3 linked regions of the Breoghania sp. L-A4 genome follow. The protein of the gene in region 1 binds, or shares a complex with, the protein of each later gene. Links are inferred from orthologs where the notes say so. Each region holds a gene or a part of one and is shown in the gene's direction. Other genes may lie near its edges. The genes, in order: D1F64_RS12125, dnaN and D1F64_RS01780.

Region 1 (2,823 bases):
GGGCCAGCTGCTGTTCGGCTGGTGGTAACGATGACGGCCAATCCATGCAAAGGCTGCATCGCGGAACGGAAGGTCGATGCGTGCGCGGACATTTCATAACATTCGAAGGGGGCGAGGGGGCCGGCAAGTCGACGCAGATCCGGCGACTGGCCGAGACGCTGCGCAGCTTCGGGATCAAGGTGGTGACCACGCGCGAGCCCGGCGGTTCTCCGGGCGCCGAAGCCATTCGCCATGTGCTGTTGTCAGGCGCGGCCCAAGCCCTGGGCCCACAGGCCGAGGCCATGCTGTTTGCCGCCGCCCGCGCCGATCACGTCGCCGAAACGATCCTGCCGGCGCTTGAGGCGGGCGCTTGGGTGCTATGCGACCGGTTCACGGATTCCACCCGGGTGTATCAGGGCGAAAACGGCGTGGACGAGAGCTTGCTGGATGAACTCGAGACGGTGGCCGTGGGTGCGTTGCATCCTGATATGACGATCGTTATCGACGTTCCGGCGGAGCTCGGACTGGCGCGGATCCAGGGGCGTGACGACGAGGCCGGCGGCGAGCACGCCGACCGCTTCGAGCGCGATACGCTGAAGGTGCACCAGGCGCGCCGGCAGCGGTTTCTGGAAATCGCCAACGCGGAACCCGATCGCTGCGTCGTCGTTGACGGTCAGAACAGCCCCGACGTCGTGGCGGAGCGCATCCGCAAGCTGGTGTCCGACCGGCTGGGTCCGCTCGAGACCCCGGCCCGCGCCGCCTTGAGGCGCGAGGCCGCGGCCAGAGCCGCGAGCCGCTGACATGGCGCTCAAGCCGCAAGACGACACACCCGAATTCGACGCGATTGACGGTCTGCCGCTGCCGCGCCAGCAGATGCGGCTGTTCGGTCACACCGAGGCCGAACGCGAGTTGCTCGACAGCTATCGCTCGCCGCGCATGCATCATGCCTGGATTCTCGGCGGACCGAAGGGCATCGGCAAGGCCACGCTGGCCTTTCGCTTCGCCCGGTTCGTGCTGGCCAATCCCAACCGCATGGCCTCCCAGCTCTCCCTTGCGAATGATCTCACGGTGGACGCGGAACATCCCGCCGCGCGCAGGCTCGCCGCCGGTGCCCATGGCGACGTGCTGCACCTGCATCGCCCGTGGGACCACAAGGCCAAGCGCTTCAAGACACAGCTCACCATCGACGAGGTACGGCGCACAGTGTCGTTCTTCGGGTCCACCTCGACGGCCGGCGGCTGGCGGGTCTGCATCGTCGATGCGGCCGACGACATGAACGTCAACGCGGCCAACGCCTTGCTGAAGGTCCTTGAGGAGCCGCCGAAGCAATGCGTGTTCTTCGTGCTGTCGCACGCGCCCGGCCGGCTGCTGCCGACAATCCGCTCGCGCTGCCGCACACTGCAGCTCAAGGCCTTGCCCGCGGAGACGGTTTTTTCCGGCCTCGAGGCGCTGGGGCTCGATGCTGCCTACTCGGCCGAGGACCGCACGCACGCGACCGAGCTGTCCGACGGAAGCCTTCGCCGGGCCATCGAGCTGCTGTCGGGCGGCGGCATCGAGGTGGCGCACGCGCTGCAGGCGTTGCTGGCACAATTGCCGAAGACCGATGTGCGGACGGTGCACCGGTTCGCCGACATGGTTTCGGCCCGCGGCGCGGACGATTCCTACCACATATTCCTCGATCTGCTGCGCGAATGGCTCGACGGCCGCGTCCGCGCGGGAGCGGCCGAACAGGTGCCTGCGGCCCGCCTTGTCAGGTGGGTCGAGGTATGGGACAAGACCAACGAGGCGGCATCGCTTGCTGATGCGCTCAATCTCGATCGCAAACAGGTGGTTCTCGGTGCGTTCGGCGCCTTGGCGAAAGCCGCGGGCGACGCAGCGCCGAAGTGACCTTCCTATGATATCACCGCAATTCAAGCACTATGTGGGTTCGCCGCCGCGATGCCACCGGGTACGACCATGACCGACAAGACGCCGTTCTATATCACGACCGCCATTTCGTACCCCAATGGGGTGCCGCACATCGGCCATGCCTATGAGGCGATCGCGACCGATGTGCTGGCGCGCTTCATGGCGCTGGACGGCCGCGACGTCTATTTTCTGACCGGCACCGACGAGCACGGTCAGAAGATGTATCAGACCGCCAAGAAGGAAGGTCTCGATGTCCGCGAACTGGCCGACAGGAACGCGGCCCGGTTTCAGAAGATGGTCGAGACGCTCGGCTGTTCCAATGACGATTTCATCCGCACCAGCGAGCCGCGCCATCACGACGCCTCGCAGGAGATCTGGAAGCGGATGGCGGCCAATGGCGACATCTACAAGGACAGCTATTCCGGCTGGTACTCGGTGCGCGACGAGGCCTACTATCAGGAAGGCGAGACGGAGCTGGGTGGCGACGGCGTGCGTTATGGCCCTCAGGGCAGTCCGGTGGAGTGGGTCGAGGAAGAGAGCTATTTCTTCAAGCTCAGCGAGTATCAGGACAGGCTTCTGGCCCATTATGAGGCCAATCCCGACTTCATCGGCCCCGACGAGCGCCGCAACGAGGTGACGAGTTTCGTCAAGGGCGGGCTGAAGGATCTGTCGATCTCGCGCACCACGTTCGACTGGGGCATTCCGGTGCCCGGCGACGAGAAGCATGTGATGTATGTCTGGGTCGATGCGCTGACCAACTATCTGACGGGCGTCGGCTTTCCCGACGAGTCCGACGCGAAGTGGAAATACTGGCCTGCGGACCTGCATGTCATCGGCAAGGACATCGTTCGTTTTCATGCCGTCTATTGGCCGGCATTCCTGATGTCGGCCGGCATTGCGCTGCCCAGGCGTGTGTTCGCCCATGGATTCCTGTTC
Region 2 (5,436 bases), 2.3 Mb from region 1 along the record:
GTTCCTCATCGCGAACCCGGACGATGCGGCACATCGTTTGCACACGCGGCGCCTCAGGCGCCGCACACAGGTGTTCAGTCGTCGGCCCGCCGGCGCCGGGATACCTGTTTGAAACGATCAGCGCCTGAGGCCGGGACCGGCCGCGGGCGTCACAAAAGCAAGGCGCCGGCCTCCGGGCATGGCGCTGTAAAACGATAAACGGCGGGGAACCGGGTGCGGCGCCCGAACCCCGCTCGACAGACGGAGGCGCAAGCCATGGACATTGCTGACGTTCCGGGTCCGGAACAATGGAAACGGGTGAAGAGCCAGTTGCGTGCTGAACTGGGCGAGGATGTGTTCTCGAGTTGGTTTGCACGCGTCAATCTGGAAGGCCAGGCGCCCGATGGAACCGTTCAGCTGTCCGTTCCCACCCGCTTCCTGAAGACGTGGATCCAGTCGCATTACCGCGACCGCATCATCGGCCTTTGGCAGAACGAGTGCGACTCGGTCAACCGTATCGAACTGACGGTGCGCGGCGCCGTCCGGGCCCGGCCCTCCGTCGTCGCCCAGAACGCCCAGACCGCGGCGAAGGCCAGCCAGAAGGGCGTCTTCGAGACCCGTCCAGTATCACTCGGCGACGCCACGCCGCGCGGCCTGTCGCAGCCCCAGACGCGCAGCGAGCACGAGCCGCGACGCGATGTCCTGGAAGGCTCGCCGCTGGAGCCGAGATACACGTTTGCGACCTTTATCGAGGGCAAGTCGAACGCGCTTTCGCTGGCCGCCGCGCGCCAGCTCACCTCAGGCGCGCCGGTGACCTACAACCCGCTGTTCGTTCACGCCAGCGTCGGCCTCGGCAAGACACATCTGTTGCACGCGATCGCCGCGGAGGCTCGCAGCACCGGACGCAAGGTGCTCTATCTGACCGCCGAGCACTTCATGTACCGTTTCGTCGCGGCGCTGAAGACCCAGTCGGCCATTGCGTTCAAGGACACGCTGCGCGGAATCGACATTCTGCTGATCGACGACATGCAGTTTCTGCATGGCAAGCAGATCCAGCAGGAATTCTGCCACACGCTCAATTCGCTGATCGACGGGGCCCGCCAGGTGGTGGTGGCCGCCGACCGGCCGCCCGCCGACCTGGAAGCTCTCGATGACCGCGTACGTTCGCGCCTCGCCGGCGGACTGGTTGTCGGCATCCAGCAGCCGGACCATGATCTGCGCCGCGCCATCCTGTCGCATCGCATCGCGCTGACCCGTAACACCTATCCCAACTTCCACATGCCGGAAGCGGTGCTCGACTACGTCGCCACCAACGTCTCCTCGAACGGCCGCGATCTGGAAGGCGCGCTCAACCGTCTGGTTGCGCACAACCAGCTCACCAACGCGCCGATCACCCTCGACATGGCCGAGATGACGCTGCGCGATCTGGTGCGCGCTCATGAGCCGCGGCGAGTGAAGATCGAAGACATTCAGCGCGTGGTCTCCAAACACTACAACGTGTCCAAATCGGACCTGCTGTCGGCTCGACGTACCCGTACCATCGTACGTCCGCGCCAGATCGCGATGTTCCTGGCGAAGGCCCTCACCCCCCGTTCGCTGCCCGAAATCGGCCGGCGCTTCGGCAACCGCGATCACACGACAGTGCTGCATGCGGTGCGCAAGATCACCGAGCTGTCGTCGAACGATCCGAATCTCGCACAGGAAATCGAGCTGCTGAAGCGCATGCTCGACAACTGAGCCGCGTTTCACGGCTACTCGCGGCCCCGGAGCACGGGTCCGCAGCAGGATCACGCACCCGCTTCGTGGCTCGAGGCGGGTGCGCTGTTTCATGGGCGCGGCAGGCACCGATTCGGCGTCCCGGCGCGGCGTGTTGCGCTGCACCCGCGACCGGTTCGTGCGTCGCATCACGTTTGCGGCGCGAAAAGCCGCAGCGCGGCCCCGGGCAAGCCCCCGGAACGGCGAAATCCTGCCCCGGGCTCTTGCATTCCGCACGCTTTGCGGGCAGGGTTCCAATCCCCTCGGGCTGCTATGAAGCCTCAACCTGTTCTGCCAAAGCGGCTTTTCCGCATGGCACATCCAGCTCACGGACCCTGTTCATGAAAGCGACACTCGAGCGGACGGATCTCCTGAAGTCCCTGACTCATGTGCACCGGGTCGTTGAACGCCGCAACACCATTCCCATTCTTTCAAATGTGTTGTTGCGGGCCGACGGCGGCCAATTGCGCCTGAAGGCGACCGACCTCGACCTGGAAATCTCCGAAACCGTTCCCGCCATGGTCGAGACGCCTGGCGCGACCACGGTGCCGGCGCATATGCTGCACGACATCGTCCGCAAGCTGCCCGACGGCGCCCAGGTGGTGCTGGAGACCTCGTCCGACAACGCGACGCTGGAGCTGCGCGCCGGCCGCTCGCGCTTCGCGCTGCAGATGCTGCCGGAGACGGATTTTCCCGATCTTGCGGCGGGCGAGATGTCGCACACCTTCGAGATGACGGCGGAGAGCATCCGCAAGCTGATCGACCGCACCCAATTCGCAATCTCCACCGAGGAGACGCGCTACTATCTCAACGGCATCTATTTCCATTCGGTGAGCACGCCCGCCGGCGAGTATTTCCGCGCGGTCGCCACCGACGGCCACCGTCTGGCGCAGGCCGAGATCCTCGCGCCAGAGGGCGCGGCGGGCATTCCCGGAATCATCGTGCCGCGCAAGACGGTCGGCGAGATCCAGAAGCTGCTGGACGATCCGCAGGCCAAGGTGCAGGTGGAACTGTCCGACACCAAGATCCGCGTCACCACCGATTCGGTGATCCTGACCTCGAAGCTGATCGACGGCACCTTCCCCGATTACGGCCGCGTCATCCCGCAGGACAACGACAAGAACATGCGGCTTGACTGCGACGTGTTCGAAAAGGCGGTCGATCGCGTCTCGACGATCTCCAGCGATCGCGGCCGTGCCGTCAAGCTGGCGATCAGCGAAGGCCGCATGGTGCTCACTGTCACCAATCCCGATTCCGGCAGCGCCACCGAGGAACTGGCGGTCGAGTATGATTCCGATCCCATCGAGATCGGCTTCAACTCGCGCTACTTGCTCGACATCGCAAGCCAGCTCGAAAGCGACACGGCGGTGTTCCGTTTCTCCGATCCCGGCTCGCCGACGCTGGTGCGCGACGAAGGGGACGAAGGCACGCTTTATGTGCTGATGCCGATGCGCGTCTAGAGCAACCGGCCGGCGCCACCGCGCCGGCCCCCGCGCATAGGCACGCCGCCACACAGAGGAACGCGCTCCGATGGCGACCCCGGCGCCTGTCGCGCTGTCGCGGCTGCAACTCACCGACTTCCGCAATTATCGCGCAGCCAGCCTCGATTTCGACGCGCGCCTGATCGCCTTTGTCGGCGACAATGGCGCGGGCAAGACCAACCTGCTTGAGGCGATCTCGCTGCTGAGCGCCGGGCGCGGATTGCGCCGTGCACAGTTGAGTGAACTGACACGCCGCGACGCCAGCGGCGGCTGGAGCGTCTCCGCCGTGCTGCAAGGCATGGACGGCGAGACCCGAATCGGCACCGGCCTTGCGCCCGGCGGCGGCCGCAAGGTGCGCATCAACGGCGCGGACGCACGCTCGTCTGAAAGCCTGCTCGAATATCTGCGGGTCTTGTGGCTGGTGCCGTCCATGGACGGGCTGTTCACCGGGCCCGCCGGCGATCGCAGGCGGTTTCTTGACCGGCTGGTGCTCGCCGTCGACCCCGGACATGGCCGCCGCGTGGGCGATTTCGAGAAAGCCCTGCGCGGCCGCAACCGGCTTCTGGAAAACGGCGGCTCGGGCCCCTATCTTGACGCGGTGGAGGCGCAGATCGCGGCGCTGGGCGTTGCTGTCGGCGTGGCCCGGCGCGAAACGGTCTCCCTGCTGCGCGATCTGGTCGGCACCCGCGCCGATGACTCCGATCCGTTCCCGCGCGCCGCGATCACGCTGGAAGGCGCGTTCGAGACGCTGGCCGACAGCGCCGCGGCCACCGATCTGGAGGACCGCTACCGGGCGCTGCTGGCGCAAGGCCGCACCCGCGACCGCGCCGCCGGGCGCACCCTGGAGGGACCGCATCGTTCCGATCCCGTGGTGATCCACACCGCCAAGGCCATGCCGGCGGGCCAGGCGTCGACAGGCGAACAGAAGGCGCTGCTGATTGGACTGGTTCTGGCGCACGCGGAGCTGACCGCCCGGATAGCGCGGATGACGCCGGTGCTGCTGCTGGACGAGGTGGCGGCGCATCTGGATCCGCGCCGCCGGCAGGCGCTGTTCGCCCGGCTCAGCGCTCTGGGTCTGCAGGTCTTCATGACCGGCACCGACGCGCTGCTGTTCGCGGACCTCCCCCGGGACGCGCAGCGCTTCACCGTCACCGAGGCCACGATCGCCGTGGACACGCCACCACAATGAGACTGCCGAAGGCCTCGCCGGCGCCTCGGCGACGCGCTGGGATCGCGGCTGTGTGAGGCCTGTCATCCCCGGCTTTCTCGGATCGTCGCGAACGCAAGCGGCCCCCCGGTTTCTGCCGAGTTGAATGCGGGCGTGAACCCCGTATAACGTTCATGGAAGATCATTATGGACGGACTCTGATTCGCATGAGCGATACACCGATCGACGGCAACGACGCGAGCACCGGCACTGACGCAATCACCGGCGCAACAACCGGCGTGGGCACTGGCGCGGATGAGTACGGCGCGGATTCCATCAAGGTCCTCAAGGGGCTGGATGCGGTGCGCAAGCGCCCCGGCATGTACATCGGCGACACGGACGACGGCTCCGGCCTGCACCACATGGTCTACGAGGTGGTTGACAACGCCATTGACGAGGCGCTGGCGGGCTTCGCGGATCACGTCACGGTCGCGCTGAACCCCGACGGCTCGGTCACGGTCAGCGACAACGGCCGCGGCATTCCCACCGATATCCACACCGAAGAAGGCATCTCCGCGGCCGAGGTCATCATGACCCAGCTGCATGCGGGCGGAAAATTCGACCAGAATTCCTACAAGGTATCGGGTGGCCTGCACGGCGTCGGCGTCTCGGTGGTCAACGCGCTGTCGACGGAGCTGGTGCTGACCATCCGCCGCAGCGGCAAGATTCACCAGATGCGATTCCGCGACGGCGTGGCCGAAGCGCCTCTGGCCGTGATCGGCGACGCGGGCCGCGACACCGGCACCGAGGTCACCTTCACGCCCTCGCCGAAGACCTTCACCAGCCTGGATTTCGATTTCGCCACGCTGGAACACCGCCTGCGAGAGCTCGCCTTTCTCAATTCGGGCGCCCGCATCATCCTCACCGACAACCGCGGCGTCGAGCCGAAGGTCGAAGAACTCTACTACGAGGGCGGGCTGGAAGCCTTCGTGCGCTATCTCGATCGCGCCAAGCACCCGCTGATCGAGACGCCGGTGATGATGAAGGCAGAGAAGGACGGCGTCGTCGTCGAAG
Region 3 (5,640 bases), 2.3 Mb from region 1 along the record:
ATGTGGGCGATGGCCATGGGCGGCGGCGCGATCAGGCCGTCGGGGTGCGTGCGTGGCAGCATCAGGGCCACGTCGTCGCGGTGGAACCATCGGCAATCGTCGAGCTCGGTCGCGTCCATGGTGATCCCCGTGGTCAGCGCTTCGACAATGCAGCCGATCATCAGCGAGGCGGGAAACGGCCAGGGCTGGCTGGCATAATAGCTCACCCGGCCCGCACGGATTCCGGCCTCCTCCCAGGTTTCGCGCCGCACCGCCGCCTCGATCGTCTCGCCCGGCTCAATGAAGCCCGCAAGCGCCGAATACATGCCCTCGACAAAACGCGGCTGGCGTCCGAGCAGGCAACGGTCGCCGTCGACCGTCAGCATGATGGCGACGGGATCGGTGCGCGGAAAATGCAGACCACCGCACGAGGGGCAGTCGCGCCGGTAGCCGCCCTGGGTCAGGATGCTCCTGGTGCCGCAGCGCGAGCAAAACCGGTGCGTCTGGTGCCAGTGCAGCAGCGAGCGCCCCTGCGCCAGAAGCCCCACGTCACCGGCGGGCATCTGGCCGTCCACCGCCAGCGAACGCAGATCGATGAGTTTCAGCGCCCCCGCGGCCTCCACGCTCTCCTCGGCCGTCTCGCCGAGTGGAATCCCGGCGGAGAAAAAGGCCGGCCCGTCGCGGCTGCCGAGAAACGGACAGTCGTCAAAATCGGCCTGCAGAGCCTCCGCGAGCGCTCGCGCATGTCCGATCCGAAGCGACTCGCCGATGCCGATCACCGGACGGTCGCCGCAGAACAGCAGGAAACGGGCCGCCTCGCCATCGCGTGCCGCCGCGATCCAGGCGGCATCCTCGCGCTTGTCCGCCAGCCTGTCGATGTCGTTTGCGGCAAAGCCAAGCAGGACCGAGGGATCGGAGGGATGCGCGAAGCTCATGGTGTGAAAACTTTCCCGGCCTGTCTCAGAAAGCGCGCCTGCTGGAGGCGGAGGGATTCGGTGCGGCGAGGCTATCGCGGCACCTCGCGGGATGCAAAGCGGCGCGGGCTCAGTCCAGCGCCCGTCGCAGGGCCCCAATCATCTCGCCGCGCGCTTCCGGCGATCGGGCCTGCGCCTCGCCCACGCCCCACACGGGCCCCGGCCAGGCCGGATCGTCGTTGAATCGCGCGATCACATGCACATGCAGTTGCGCCACCATGTTGCCCAGCGCGCCGACATTCAGCTTGTCGCAGCCGGTGATCGCCTTCAATGCGGAGGAGACCTGCGCGATCTCGGCCATCAATTGTGTGCGATCAGCCGCGTCCAGATCGATGATTTCGATGAGATTGGGCTTTCGCGGCACCAGGAGCAGCCACGGATAGCGCGCGTCACCTGACAGCCGCAGCGTGCTCAACGGCAGATCCAGGACGAAGGCGCTGTCGGTCTCAAGCCAGGGATCGAGTGAAAAGCCATCGGGTTCGGACATGCGGTTCCTCGAATGTTTGCGGTATCTCCAAAGCGCGACGGAGTCGGCTCCTCGGTGCGAGCGGCGGTGCGCGCCGTTTCGGGCAAAACTGTGCAGGAATCCGGCGCTTGCGACATTCGCCCGGATTGGCCCTTGCCAACGCCCCTCCTAATCCTGATATAACGGGCTCGGGAGGTTGGCTAGTGGACGCGCCACTCGCCAACCGGGTCAGGTCCGGAAGGAAGCAGCCCCAACGAGTATCGGCACGGGTCACCGTGTCCAACCTCCCACCTCCATTCGGCGCGCGGCGCGCCACAGTCAAACGGCTTACCACAAGCCGGGGCTCACAGGCCGCCGCAGGCCGGGCCGCGGCGGAATTGGCCGCTTTGCACGGCGGCCCGAACGGGGCGTCATGGACGGCAATCTCCACAATGACGACCAGCCTGACGGCACGCTGAACGATCCCGTTCAGCCGAGTCTCATCCCCACGCCCGACGCGACCAAGGATGACGGCGCCTACCGCGTTCTCGCCCGCAAATACCGCCCGCGCGATTTTACCGACCTGATCGGCCAGGAGCCGATGGTGCGCACCCTGTCCAATGCGTTCGAGACCGGGCGCATCGCCCAGGCCTGGATGCTGACCGGCGTGCGCGGTGTCGGCAAGACGACCACGGCGCGGATTCTGGCGCGCGCCCTCAACTACGAGATCCCCGGCGAGATCGACCAGCCGACCATCGCGCTCGAACGGCTGGGCATCCATTGCCAGGCGATCATGGACGGCGGCCACATCGACGTCATCGAGATGGACGCCGCCTCGCACACCGGCATCGACGACATTCGCGAGATCACCGATGCGGCGCGCTACCGGCCCGTTTCCGCGCGCTACAAAGTCTACATCATCGATGAGGTGCACATGCTGTCGAAGGCGGCCTTCAACGGGCTGCTGAAGACGCTCGAAGAGCCGCCCGAGCACGTGAAATTCATCTTCGCCACCACGGAAATCCGCAAGGTTCCGGTGACGGTGCTGTCGCGCTGCCAGCGCTTCGATTTGCGCCGCGTGGAAGCCGAAACGCTGGTCAAGCACCTGCGGCGGATTTCGGATTCCGAGAAGGTGGCGATCGAGGACGAGGCGCTTGCCATGGTGGCGCGTGCGGCCGAGGGCTCCGTGCGCGATTCACTGTCGCTGCTCGACCAGGCCATGGCGCATGGCGCGGGCACGATCACCGCCGACGAGTTGCGCGGCATGCTGGGACTGGCCGACCGCGCCCGGGTGATCGATCTGTTCGAACACGTGATGAAGGGCGATGCGGCCGCGGCCCTCGATGGGTTGCGCGAACAATACGATGTGGGCGCCGACCCGGCCGTGATCATGAGCGATCTCGCGGAATTCGTGCATCTGGTGACCCGCCTCAAGGTGGTGCCCGATGCCGGCAACGACACCTCTGTCACCGAGACCGAGCGCACGCGCGGCAAGGCTTTTGCCGAGGCGCTGTCGATGCGCGTGCTGGGCCGGGCGTGGCAGATGCTGCTCAAGGCGGTGGGCGAGGTACAGACCGCGCCCAAGCCGCTGGCGGCCGCCGACATGGCGCTGATCCGCCTGTGCTACGCCGCCGACCTGCCCACGCCCGACGACGCCCTGCGTCAGTTGCGCGGCACGCAGCAGGCTGCCCCTGCCGCGCCCGCTGGCGGCGGCCCCGCCGCAGGTGGCGGCGGACAGCCGGGCGGACATGCGCAACAGGCGCCGGCGCAACAATCCGCCCCGCCGGCCGGCGCACCATCCATGTCGGCACTCCAACAAGGCGCACCGCGGCTGCAGGCCATCACGGGCGGCCAGCAGGCCGCGCACCAGCCCAAGCATGTGCCCCAGCCGGAGCCTCAGACAGCGCAATCCCCACCCGAGCCTGCGCTCAGCGACGTCCCGTCCGAGACCACGCTCACCATCGGCACGCTGGAAGACGTGGCCGCGCTGGCGGCGCAAAACCGCGACATCTCCTTGAAATTCGCCATAGAGCGGCAAATCCGGCTGATCGCCATCCAGCCGGGCCGGCTCGACATCGCCATCGACAAGGGCGCGGCCGCTGATCTCGCGGGCGTGCTCGGCCGCAAGCTGAGCGACTGGACCGGACAACGCTGGCTTGTCGCCGTCAGCCGCGCCGAACCCGGCGCGCAGACGATCCATGAGCGCCGCGAGGCCGATCAGGCGCAGCTTGTCACCGACGCCCGCGCCAATCCGGCCGTCTCCGCCGTGCTCGACGCCTTTCCCGGCTCGGAAATCGTCGATGTGCGGGTTCTCGAGGGCGAAGACACAGATGTTCTTGATGCGTCTCCCGACGACGAGACGGACGACGACGACTGATATCAGAAAGCCGCGGAGCCGCATCGCCTCTTCCCGGCGCGGACTCTGGATTTCAACGCAAACGCGCCCATATCCGGCTGCGTGTTCCACCCACCCTCCGGCGCGTGCCAGGCCGCGACCCGGACAGATCCAACGAGGCGCCCCGATGGATTTCATGAAGATGATGAAGCAGGCCAAGCAGATGCAAGAGCAGATGGGCTCGCTTCAGGAGGAGGTCGCGGCCATCGAGGTCACTGGCGCCTCCGGCGGCGGCATGGTCGTCGTCACGCTGAACGGCAAGGGCACCATGCAGAGCCTGAAGATCGACCCCTCGCTCGCCAAGGCCGACGAAGTCGAGATCCTCGAGGATCTGATCATCGCCGCGCACAATGACGCCAAGGCCAAGGCGGAGGCCGCGATGGCCGAAAAGACCCAGGAGATGATGAGCGGTCTCGGTCTGCCCGCAGGCATGAAGCTGCCGTTTTGATCCGCCCTTCGCGCCGGGACATTCCATGAGCACGCGCAGGGTCACAGGACCGGAGATCGAGCGGCTGATCCAGTTGCTGGCCAAGCTTCCGGGGCTGGGGCCACGCTCGGCGCGCCGCGCGGCGCTGCAGCTGATCCAGAAGAAGGAACAGTTGCTGGTGCCGCTGGCCGAAGCCATGGGCGTGGCCGTTCAAAGCGTCGGCGTCTGCGCAACATGCGGCAACATCGACACCAGCGATCCTTGCACCGTCTGTGCCGATCCGCGCCGCGACGCGCGCACGATTGTCGTCGTGGAGGATGTTTCGGATCTGTGGGCGCTGGAACGCGCAGCCGCGATCAACGCGCGCTATCATGTGCTCGGCGGCACCCTGTCGCCGCTCGACGGCATCGGGCCGGAGGATCTGACAATCGACGCGCTGGTGGCGCGGGTAAAGGCCGGCGGCGTGGACGAAGTGATCCTGGCGGTGAACGCCACCATGGAGGGCCAGACGACCGCGCATTACGTCACAGACCAGCTCGCTGGCCTCGGTGCGAAGATTTCCCGGCTTGCGCATGGCGTGCCGGTCGGCGGCGAATTGGACTACCTCGACGAAGGAACGCTCAGCGCCGCCATCCGCTCCAGAACCCCGTTCTGATAACCGCAGCCTGATGGCGTTGACCGGAGCTATTCGCTGACCAGGCCTTCGCCCACGGCCTCGAGGCGGAAGGCCGCGGCCATCAGCGCCTTGGTGTAGTCGGTCCGCGGCGCGTCGAAAATCCTGTCCGACGTGCCGGATTCCACCACCTTGCCCTGGCGCATGACGATCACGTCGTTGGCGAGCGCGCGCACCACCTTCAGATCGTGGCTGATGAACAGATAGGCCAGGTCGTGCTTCTTCTGCAGGTCGCGCAGCAGATCGACCACCTGCGCCTGCACGCTCATGTCCAGCGCCGAGGTCGGCTCGTCGAGCATGACGAATTTCGGCTCCAGAACCATGGCCCGAGCCACCGAGATGCGCTGACGCTGGCCGCCGGAGAATTCATGCGGATAGCGGTGCATGGTCGCGGGATCAATGCCGACCTCGTCCAGCGCGGCGGCGACCTTGCGGTCGCGCTCCTGCTTTGACAGATGCGGCATGTGGATGCCCAGGCCTTCGGCGACGATCTCGGCGATCGACATGCGTGGGCTCAACGAGCCGAAGGGATCTTGGAAGACCACCTGCATGTCGCGGCGCAGCGGCCGCATGTCGCGCCAGGATTTCTCCTGGATGTCCTTGCCGAAAAACGCGATGCGACCTTTTGAGGAAATCATCCGCAGGATCGCCAGCCCGAGCGTGGTCTTGCCCGAGCCGCTCTCGCCCACCACACCCAGCGTTTGGCCCTCGCGCACCCGCACGTCGATGCCGTCCACCGCCTTGATG

What was found.
Region 2: the proteins of D1F64_RS12125 (region 1) and dnaN are in contact, whole or in part, in a cryo-EM structure (PDB 8GIZ), measured with the Escherichia coli proteins. The link is inferred for Breoghania sp. L-A4 from one-to-one orthologs.
Region 3: the proteins of D1F64_RS12125 (region 1) and D1F64_RS01780 are in contact, whole or in part, in a cryo-EM structure (PDB 8GIZ), measured with the Escherichia coli proteins. The link is inferred for Breoghania sp. L-A4 from one-to-one orthologs.

Annotation. Positions count from the first base shown.
Region 1 is NZ_CP031841.1:2,645,898-2,648,720, reverse strand. It holds D1F64_RS12125 (DNA polymerase III subunit delta'), read left to right. Parts: upstream 1-780; coding sequence 781-1,866; downstream 1,867-2,823. Other genes in the region: metG (methionine--tRNA ligase), read left to right, coding at 1,936-2,823; tmk (dTMP kinase), read left to right, coding at 45-779; D1F64_RS12135 (D-alanyl-D-alanine carboxypeptidase family protein), read left to right, coding at 1-28. UniProt on the Escherichia coli protein: Part of the beta sliding clamp loading complex, which hydrolyzes ATP to load the beta clamp onto primed DNA to form the DNA replication pre-initiation complex.
Region 2 is NZ_CP031841.1:310,279-315,714, reverse strand. What follows is about bases 1,344-4,134. They hold dnaN (DNA polymerase III subunit beta), read left to right. Parts: upstream 1,344-2,075; coding sequence 2,076-3,194; downstream 3,195-4,134. Other genes in these bases: recF (DNA replication/repair protein RecF), read left to right, coding at 3,265-4,134; dnaA (chromosomal replication initiator protein DnaA), read left to right, coding at 1,344-1,716. Also shown: more of dnaA, read left to right, coding at 256-1,343; more of recF, read left to right, coding at 4,135-4,404. UniProt on the Escherichia coli protein: Confers DNA tethering and processivity to DNA polymerases and other proteins. Acts as a clamp, forming a ring around DNA (a reaction catalyzed by the clamp-loading complex) which diffuses in an ATP-independent manner freely and bidirectionally along dsDNA.
Region 3 is NZ_CP031841.1:370,062-375,701, reverse strand. Bases 1,309-4,303 are described here. They hold D1F64_RS01780 (DNA polymerase III subunit gamma/tau), read left to right. Parts: upstream 1,309-1,831; coding sequence 1,832-3,775; downstream 3,776-4,303. Other genes in these bases: recR (recombination mediator RecR), read left to right, coding at 4,267-4,303; D1F64_RS01775 (YbaB/EbfC family nucleoid-associated protein), read left to right, coding at 3,921-4,241; D1F64_RS01790 (HIT family protein), read right to left, coding at 1,309-1,440. In the rest of the region: nudC (NAD(+) diphosphatase), read right to left, coding at 1-914; more of D1F64_RS01790, read right to left, coding at 1,024-1,308; more of recR, read left to right, coding at 4,304-4,875; D1F64_RS01765 (ABC transporter ATP-binding protein), read right to left, coding at 4,905-5,640. UniProt on the Escherichia coli protein: Part of the beta sliding clamp loading complex, which hydrolyzes ATP to load the beta clamp onto primed DNA to form the DNA replication pre-initiation complex.